3 regions of the Novosphingobium anseongense genome follow, and region 1 is predicted to be linked to each of the others. Evidence: riboswitches for the same ligand, from Rfam matches in the RefSeq annotation. Region 1 holds a riboswitch; each other region holds the start of a gene.
What was found. Region 1 has a riboswitch for cobalamin ahead of cobW (cobalamin biosynthesis protein CobW). Riboswitches for the same ligand answer to the same signal wherever they lie in the genome.
Positions count from the first base shown of each region.

Region 1 (3,202 bases):
TGACCCAGGACTGTGCCGACGACGAAGAGGAACTCGTCGCCGTGGCGCGTGACCGCGCCTTGCAGCGCAAGCTCTACGACGCCGGCTTCGCGGGGCTCTGTTTTCCCAAGGAATACGGCGGCCAGGGTCTAACCCCCGAGCACAACCGTGCCTTCAACGAGGAACTCGCGGGCCACGAATACCCCTCGCGCTTCACCGTGCCGACCTTCACGCCTTGCGCGACCGTCATCATGGAGTTCGGCACGCCCGAGCAGAAGGCCGCGCATATCCCCGCGATCCTCAAGGGCGACGAGTTCTGGGCGCAGATGCTGTCCGAGCCCGGCGGCGGTTCCGACGTTGCCGGCGCGACGACCTCGGCCGTGCGTGATGGCGACGACTGGATCCTCAACGGCGCCAAGGTCTGGACCTCGCGCGCCTGGTGGCACGACTGGGGAATCGTCCTTGCACGCACCAACTGGAACGTGCCCAAGCACCAGGGGCTCACCGTGTTCCTCATGCGGCTGCAGCAGCCGGGGGTCGAGATCCGCCGGATCGAGCGCCTCAACGGCGAGAGCGAGGCCTGCGAGGAGTTCATGACCGACGTCCGCATCCCCGACAGCGATCGCGTCGGCGAGATCGACGGCGGCTGGACCGTCGGCCAGCGCTGGATGTTCCACGAGCGCATGGGTCACAACTCGCCCTATGTGACGCAGCCCGTGGGCCTGTCGCACGGCCGCAGCGAGGTGACGCCCGTGGGAATCGCGCGCCAGGCGGGGCGTCTCGAAGATCCCGCCGCGCAGGAGCTGATCGGCGAATCGCGCGCGCTCGGCCTCGTCGCGAACGAGCTGCAGCGCCGGCTCGCCTCGGGCGCGGCAGCGGGCAAGGGCAACACCGACATGTCCTCGGTCGCGCGGCTGTTCCGCGGCATGGCCAATGTCCGCCAGCGCACGATCGCCTTCGATCTCGCCGGCGCCGGTGCGGCCGGCTGGACCGAGGAAGAGAGCGACGGCGTCGGCGTGCAGGGCATGGAGTTCCTGATGCGTCAGGTCTCGTGCATCGGCGGCGGCACCACCGAGATCTCGCGCAACGTCATCGCCGAGCGCGTGCTCGGCATGCCGCGCGAGGCCTCGGGCGACAAGGGCGTCGCCTTCCGCGAGGTCCCGCGCGGGCCCAAGCGGGGCTAGGGTCCTAGTCCCTCCCCCCGGCGGGGGAGGAATGCTTGCGCTGCCACCGCCGCCGCTCTAGAGCGCCCGCAGATCGCGCCGGTGCCCCGCGAGGGGCTTAATCGGGAACGGGGTGCGGGCGTTCGCCGCTCAAAACCCAGGCTGTCCCTGCAACTGTAAGCGGATAGCGCGCTGCACTGGCTTCCCGGTTTCCGGGAAGCGGCCACTGGACCGAGCACGGTCCGGGAAGGCTCGTGCATCGCGTGACGACCCGCGAGCCAGGAGACCTGCCGGCGCACCGGTCGCTCTTGCCGCGGTCCAGGGACTGGCCATGGCACGGTATTTCTCCGTCTGAGCGGCGCACCAGGGCCGGTGCGCGCGGACGGGCCGCGTGTGCGGTCCGCGACGAGGAGAATGCGCATGAGCAAGGTGCCGACCACAGTCATCACGGGTTTCCTCGGCGCGGGGAAGACCACTCTGATCCGCCACCTGCTGCAGAACGCCAAGGGCAAGCGGCTGGCGCTGATCATCAACGAGTTCGGCGACGTCGGCGTCGACGGCGAGCTGGTCAAGGGCTGCAACGACGAAGCCTGCCCCGAGGACGACATCGTCGAACTGGCCAACGGCTGCATCTGCTGCACCGTGGCCGACGATTTCCTGCCGACCATGCAGAAGCTGCTCGACCGCGAGAACCCGCCCGAGCACATCATCATCGAGACCTCCGGCCTCGCGCTGCCCAAGCCGCTGGTCAAGGCCTTCCAGTGGCCCGACATCCGCACCCGCGCGACGGTCGACGGCGTGGTTGCGCTGATCGATGCCGATGCCGTGGCCGCGGGCCGCTTCGCGCATGACGAGGCGGCGCTGGCCGCAGCCCGCGCGGCCGATCCCAATCTCGATCACGACAGCCCGCTCGAGGAGCTGTTCGAGGAACAGCTCGCCTGCGCCGACATGGTCGTGCTCAACAAGACCGACCTCGTCGATGCCGCGACCTTGGCCGCGGTGCGCCAGCAGGTCGAGGCCGAGACGCGCCCCGGCGTCGGTATCGTCAACGCGAACCACGGCGCGGTCGACATCGCCGCGCTGCTCGGCATCACCGCCGCCGCCGAGGACGATCTCGACAGCCGCAAGTCGCACATGGACGGCGCCGAGGAGCACGACCACGACGACTTCGACAGCTTCGTGCTGAACGGCGGCGAAGTGGCCGATGTCGACGCGCTGGTGAGCAAGCTGGGCGAGGTCATCGCCGCGCACGACGTGCTGCGGATCAAGGGCATGGTCGCGGTCGCGGGCAAGCCGAGCCGGCTGGTGATACAGGCGGTTGGCCCGCGCGTGCAGCACTTCTTCGACCGCGCCTGGAAGCCGGGCGAGGCGCGCAAGACGGGGCTCGTCGTGATCGGCCAGAAGGGGCTCGACCAGGCGGCGATCGAGGCGGGGTTGCGCGGCGTGGTGGGCTGAGGGCTATGATGGAGCAGTCCCGATCCTCCCCTGGAAGGGGAGGGGGACCGCGCGCGCAGCGCGTGGTGGAGGGGTGTCGCCCCCTCGATAGCGGGACACCCCTCCGTCACGCGCTACGCGCGCGCCACCTCCCCTTTCAGGGGAGGATCTTGCCGTAATGCACCTGCTCTCCGCCACCCCCGGCACCGTCTCGAACGGCGACGAGGCGATCGATCTCGATCAGGCGCCGGGCGACATCGTCGTGTTGACCGTGGCCGACAGCGAACTCGCCTGCTTCGCCGGTGCCGCCGCGCTGTTGCCGGATGGCGCGCCGTCGGTTCGGCTGGCGAACCTGCTCCAGCTCAAGCATCCCTATTCGGTCGATCTCTATGTCGAGAAGGTCGTCGCCAAGGCGAAATTCGTCTGCGTGATCCTGCTCGGCGGCAAGTCCTACTGGCCCTACGGCATCGACGAGATCGCGCTCGTCGCGCGCGAGAAGGGCATTGCCTTCGCCGCGATCGCCGACGGGCGCGAGGCCGATCCCGCGCTTGACCGCGCCTCGACGGTGCCGGCCGAGGTCCGCGAGAAGCTGCGCGAATACCTGCGCCAGGGCGGGGTGCCCAATG
Region 1 covers NZ_JBBHJZ010000003.1:230,705-233,906, forward strand. Annotated here, with positions in the region: gene WG901_RS15100 (acyl-CoA dehydrogenase family protein) at 1-1,163, shown strand, start outside; cobalamin riboswitch at 1,231-1,451, shown strand; gene cobW (cobalamin biosynthesis protein CobW) at 1,563-2,597, shown strand; gene cobN (cobaltochelatase subunit CobN) at 2,755-3,202, shown strand, end outside.

Region 2 (3,202 bases), on a different contig from region 1:
GTTCGGCGCCGGCCTCCCAGCCCTTTGCCCGCTCGGGCGCGAGGCTCGCGACACCGTATTCGGAGAACAGCTGGTAGAGCGTCGGCGCCTTGAAACCCTCGCCGTAGCTCGCGCGCAGAACCGTGCCGGTAGGCAAGTTCAGCACGCCGCCCGCGGCGAAGAGCCACTTGCCGCCGAAGCGATCGTGATCGTCGTGGCGCAGGCCGGCGTTCAGGGTGAGGCCCCCTATCGGCTGGGCGCTGAGTTGGCCGTAGAAGCTGGTGATGTCGGCGCCGCCGCGCACGGGGGCGGGAACCGGCGTGGCCAGGGCGGCGGGCGGCGAGGCCGAACGGAAGCGCGAGCGCTCGTTCTCGGCGCCGGCGAGCAAGGTCCAGCCCTCGGCGATCGCGAAAGCGCCCTGGTACTCCAAGCGGCGGTTGTGGCCGGCGGCGTCGAAGGTCTGCGCACGCGCGCGGGTGGGGTTGAAGTTGTCGCGGTCGGTGTCGGTATAGGTATAGCCGATGCGGTTGCGGAAGCGGCCGTCGAGCAGGTCCAGGTTGATCCCGGCATACCCTACGAATTCGCGGTTCAGCGAATATTCGAGGCTGTCGGCGGTGGATGCGTCGATCTCGGTCTGCGACGAGGCGTAATAGCCGCGCAGGTCGGCCGAGATCCCCGGTGCGAGTTCGATCACGGCGCGGCCGCTGACGTTGCGGTTGATATAGCCGTCCGCCTCCTTGCCGCCGAAGGCCGGGGCGAGCGCGCTAATGCCGTCGGTGGTGAAGGCCTGGCCGCCGAGGCGCCAGGCCAGCGGGCCGGTCTTGCCGCCGATCGCGGCGCGCGCGCTGACGGTCTCGTGCGAGCCGGCCTCGACGTCGAAGCTGCCTTCGAGCGTCTTTGCGGGCAGGGCCGTCACGACGTTGACCACGCCACCGATCGCCTGGCTGCCCCAGAGGATCGATTGCGGCCCGCGCAGGACCTCGATCCGCGAGGCGTCGCCGGCGAGCAGGTTTGCGAAGTTGTAACCGCCACTGCTGGCCGAGGGATCGTTGAGCTTGACCCCGTCGATCACGACGACGGTCTGCTCGCTCTCCGCGCCGCGGATGCGCAGCGCGGTCGTGGTGCCGTAGCCGCCGTTGCGTGAAATGCTGATGCCCGGCGTGCGCAGCAGCAGTTCGGTGACGCCGATGTCCTGGGCACGGTCGATCGCCGGCTTGTCGAGCACGGTCAGCGAGGCGGGAACCTGATCGACCGGGATCGCGAGCCGCGTCGCGGTGACGAGAATCGTGTCGGAAGAGGACGGGACCGGGGCGGCCGCGTCGGGGGCGGGGGCTTCCTGCAGTTCGTCGGCCTGGGCCGCGAGCGGCAGTGCCAGAAAGGCAACGGAAACGAGATATTTCAGTACGCGCACGACCAAATCTCCCCCACGCATGCGTGGCTGGACTTGTCGTCGCTCGGGTTCACCCCCGTCCGCTCGGCACACCCTGTCCGCGCGAAGGACGACCGCGACGGGCAGGTCTCCTGGCTTGCGGGTCACTGCCGGTTCGCGCCGCCTTCTCGCGATCCGAGGATCGCAATGGCCTATGGCGCGATGGCTCGCCGCTCACAGTTGCAGGGGCAGCCGGGGTCTCGAACCCCGTTCCCTTTTCATCACCCTTGCGGGTGAACCTGTCGCAGGGGCGGCGTTAGGCACATCGCTGCATTGCGTCAATGACGGCGCTTGCCGCCGGCGCGGGCTCGGCTATGTCCCGCCGGATGCGTCTGGTCCTCCGCACCCTGATCCTGCCGATCGCCCTCGCCGCCATGGCGGGTGGCGTGCTCGCGACGGGGAAGGTTCGCCCGGCACTGGCCCGGCCGCCGCAGCGCATCGTCTCGCTCAATCTCTGCGCCGATCAGCTCGTGCTGCGGCTGGCCGATCGCAGCCAGATCGCCGGGCTGACGCGCAACGCCACCGACCGCGAGATGTCGGCCGAAGCGGTGCGGGCGCGGGGCTTGCGGCTGCTCAGCAAGTCGGCCGAGGAGATCGTCGCGCTCGATCCCGATCTGATCGTCGGCATGCCCGCGCGGCGCAGCGCCGCGATCAAGGTACTCGAGGACCAGAACTACCGCATGGTCGATCTCAAGCCCGCCGAGCAGTACGACCAGATCCTGTCCTCGATCCGCAGCACGGCGGCGGTGGTCGGCCATTCCGATCGCGGCGAGGTGCTCATCGCGCAGATGGACCGCGAACTCGCCGGCATTCCCCGGCTCGGCCGTGGCCGCGTTGCCGCCTATTACCAGCGGCGCGGTTTCATGACGGGCACGGGTACCCTGATCGACGAGGTCATGGCGCGCGCGGGGCTGGTCAATCTCGCGACGAAGCTGGGCAAGCCGGCGCTGTCGCAGGTCAGCCTCGAGGAGATGGTCGCCGCGCGGCCCGACTTCCTGATCGTCGAAAGCGCGACCGATGTTGTCCGCGATCAGGGCACCGAGATGCTTCACCACCCGGCGCTCGCCGGTATTCCGCGAATCTCGATCCCCCAGGCCTGGACCGTCTGCGGCAGCCCGGCTTACGTCCGCGCGGTGCGGGGGATTGCCGAGCAGATCGCCCGGCACGACCGCGGCAGGCGCTAGAACTCGATCCCCGCCTGCGCGCGCACGTTCTGCTCGCGGAACGGGTGCTTGACCAAGGTCATTTCGGTGACGAGATCGGCGATCTCGACGAGGCCCTCGGGCGCATTGCGGCCCGTGACGATGACGTGCTTCATCGGCGCGCGCGCGGTGACCGCTTCGAGCACCTCATCCAAAGGCAGGTAGTCGTAGCGCAGGACGATGTTGAGCTCGTCGGCCAGGACCATGTCGTAGCTCGGATCGGCGATCATGCGCTTGACCTCGTCCCAGGCCTCGCGCGCCACGGCGATGTCGCGCGCGCGGTCCTGGGTGTCCCAGGTGAAGCCTTCGCCCATCGGCTTGAACTCGACCTGGTTCGGGAAGGCGTCGAACACGGCCTTCTCGCCCGTGGTCATCGCACCTTTGACGAACTGCACGACGCCGACCTTCTTGCCGTGGCCGATCGCGCGCACGACCATGCCGAGCGCCGCCGTGGTCTTGCCCTTGCCCTTGCCGGTGTTGACGATCAGCAGGCCCTTATCGACGGTCTTGGTCGCGCCGATCTTCTCGTGCGCGGCCTGGCGCTTCTTCATCTTCTCGGCGTGCTGTTCTTCGGTGCGTTCGGCCATGGGAT
Region 2 covers NZ_JBBHJZ010000001.1:39,992-43,193, forward strand. Annotated here, with positions in the region: gene WG901_RS00195 (TonB-dependent receptor plug domain-containing protein) at 1-1,390, opposite strand, end outside; cobalamin riboswitch at 1,474-1,666, opposite strand; gene WG901_RS00200 (ABC transporter substrate-binding protein) at 1,735-2,592, shown strand; gene cobO (cob(I)yrinic acid a,c-diamide adenosyltransferase) at 2,589-3,197, opposite strand.
Region 2: it holds a riboswitch for cobalamin, as region 1 does, so the genes downstream of both, WG901_RS00195 (TonB-dependent receptor plug domain-containing protein) here and cobW (cobalamin biosynthesis protein CobW) in region 1, are expected to answer to the same signal.

Region 3 (3,202 bases), on a different contig from region 1:
GCGCGCGCTGCCAAAGCACGGTCAATTGGCCGCGAAAATACGAATTGGAGAGAGTGATGGCGATCGACGGCGGGCGGCCGGGCTTCGGTGAGCTGCGGCAGAACTGGCGGATCCTGCCGCCCTGCATGATCGGCATCATGCTCTGCTCGACCCACGGCTATTCGCTGGGGGTGATGATCCCGGTGCTCGAACGCGAGATGGGCTGGTCGCGCGCACAGACCTCGATGGGGCTGATGATCATCTCGACGATCGCGCTGGTCGCGGCGCCGCTGGTCGGCCTCGCGATCGACAAGGTCGGTCCGCGCCGCATCGCGCTCGCAGGCATTCTCGTCTTCGCCTTCGGCCTGGCCTCGCTGTCGCAGGCGACCAGCATCGAATCTTGGTGGCTGCTGTGGATCCTGCTCGGCGCGGGCAACATGCTGATCCTGCCGACGGTCTGGACCAAGGCGATCAACGGCTATTTCGACCGGAACCGCGGAATCGCGCTCGCCATCGCGCTGTGCGGCACGGGCGTGGCCGCCGCTTTCGTGCCGACACTGACCAATTGGCTGGTCGAACACTATGGTTGGCGCCAGGCCTATGTCGGCCTCGGCGTGATCGGCGCGGCGCTCACCTTCCCCGTGACCTGGCTGCTGTTCCGCATGCCCGCCGAGGGCGGCAAGGCCGGCGCCGCAGCCGAAACCCCGCGCCAGGTTCAGGGCGTCTCGGCGCGCGAAGGCTTCACCCAGCCGCGGTTCCTCAAGCTCGCCGGCGCGACCTTGCTGTTCTCGGTGACGATCTGCGCGCTGACCACCAACCTCGTCCCCGTGCTGATCGCCCGCGATCTGACCCCCGCCGGCGCCGCGGGCATCGCCGGATTGCTCGGCCTGGGCTCGATCACCGGGCGGATCGTCGGCGGCTTTCTGCTCGACCGGTTCGACGCCGCCAAGGTCGCCGCCGCGAGCGTCGCCATGCCGGTGGTCACCGTGCTGCTGCTGCTCGCCTTCCCCGGCCCCGGCGTCGCCGCGATCGCCTGCCTGATCCTCGGCCTCGCGGTCGGCACCGAGGTCGACTGCTGCGCCTATCTCGCGGCACGGCATTTCGGGCTCCGTGCCTTCGGCGCGCTGTTCGGTACGATGAACGGGCTGATGCTGTTCGGCAACGGCATCGCCCCGGTGCTGGCCAACCACATCTACGACGTGACCAAGAGCTACGACATCGTACTCTGGGCTCAGATTCCCGCCTGTCTGGGCACGATGCTGCTGTTCCTGATGCTGGGCCCCTACCCCGATCTCGATGCCGAGGACGCGCCCCACGACGCCCCACTCGCCGATCCCGCGACAGCCTGATCGGAATAGACGACATTGCGCTTGGCAATGTGCGCCGCCCTCTGCTAGTCGCACGCGGCCCGCACCCGTAGCTCAGCTGGATAGAGCGCTGCCCTCCGAAGGCAGAGGCCACAGGTTCGAATCCTGTCGGGTGCACCATATATCCGCAGATTCGGCTTTCCGCAGCGACATCGTCAGTGCGCTCGTCGGGCGCTTGTGATTTGCCCATCTCCATTGTATCAGCCGCGCCGTTCGCGATCCCAAAGATTGCGGACGCATGATCGCGCCGGTGCCTCGCAAGAGGCTTAAAACGGGAACGCGGTGAGGAAGGCCGGAGCGATCCTGCGTTTCCGAATCCGAGGCTGTCCCTGCAACTGTAAGCGGCGAGCGCGATGCACATGTGCGGACGGGTAGGATCCCGAGCCGCCAACCACTGGGCCGGACGCTAAATCATGCGAGGCCTGGGAAGGTCGTGCATCAAGCTATGACCCGCGAGCCAGGAGACCTGCCGGCGTCTGGTCGCTCTTGCCTTGGTCCAGGGGATGGCCGCGGCACGGTGTACTCCGTCTGAGCGACGAACGAGCGGCTGGGGCTGCATCGGTTTCGTGTGCCGGTTGCCCCCGGGCGTCCGGCCGGTGCACGCTGCCGACCGTTCATGAACGGCAAGCCCCTGCCCAGTGTCGTGAGACGCCGACGGGGGAGTATCATGAAGACTTTTGCACCGGCTGCTTTCGCGGCCTTCTCTCTCTGCGCGCCTGCGCTGGCCCATGCCGGCGAAGCCGATGCCACTGCCGCCGAAGGCGAAACGATCGTCGTCGTCGGCACGGTCGACCAGCTTCGCCTCAACGTTAAGACCGAAGGCGCCAGCCGCCTCAATCTCACGCCGCTCGAAACGCCGGCCAGCGTCGAGACGCTCGACGGCAATGCGATCCGCCTGCGCGGCGACCTGACCATCCAGGATGCCGCGGCCCGCGCGACGGGCATCGTCAACACCTCGGGCGTGTTCGGCTTCGGCCTCTCGTCGCGCGGCTTCACCGGCCAGAACTCGGTGATGACGCTCTACGACGGCATGCGCATGTACAACAACACGCTGACCTTCCCGGCCGATCCATGGATGGCCCAAAGCGTCGAGATCCTGCGCGGGCCGGCCTCGGTGCTCTATGGCGAAGGCGCGATCGGCGGCGCGGTCAACGTCGTGCGGCGGCAGCCTGGCGACACGCTCGAAGTGGCCGGCCGCGCCGGTGCCGCCTCGTTCGACACGTTCAACGTGGCGGCCGGTGCCGGCGGGCCGATCAACGATAGCGTCGGCTTCCGCGTCGACGCCAGCTATCGCCGTTCCGACGGCTGGATGGCGCGCGGCGAGAACAGCGCACTCGCGCTGTCGGGCGCGATCCGGTTCAAGCCCGCGAGCGATCTCAGCATCACGCTGTCGCACGACTTCAGCACGCAGAAGCCGCGCACCTGGTTCGGTGTGCCGCTGGTCAACGGCGCGCTCGACACGTCGATCCGCAAAAACAACTACAACGTAACCGATGCCGTGCTGCGCTTCCGCGACAACTGGAGCCAGGGCAAGATCGAGTGGACACCGTCCGAAGCGCTGACGATCCGCAGCACCTTCTATCACCTCTGGGCCAACAAATACTGGCAGAACGCCGAGAACGTGACCTGGGTCGCGGCGACGGCGACGAGCCCGGCGCAGATCCGCCAGTCGAGCTTCCTCGAACTCTACCATATCCAGAAGCAGACCGGGAACCGGACCACCGCCAATCTCAAGCAGAGCTTCGGCACGGTCGAGAACCAGGTCGTCGTGGGCTTCGACGTCAACCACATCAGCTACAAGAACGTCAGCAATTCGGGCAACAACGCCACGCGACTGATCAGCGTGGTGAACCCGG
Region 3 covers NZ_JBBHJZ010000002.1:173,538-176,739, forward strand. Annotated here, with positions in the region: gene WG901_RS09525 (MFS transporter) at 57-1,328, shown strand; tRNA gene WG901_RS09530 (tRNA-Arg) at 1,390-1,466, shown strand; cobalamin riboswitch at 1,578-1,834, shown strand; gene WG901_RS09535 (TonB-dependent receptor) at 2,014-3,202, shown strand, end outside.
Region 3: it holds a riboswitch for cobalamin, as region 1 does, so the genes downstream of both, WG901_RS09535 (TonB-dependent receptor) here and cobW (cobalamin biosynthesis protein CobW) in region 1, are expected to answer to the same signal.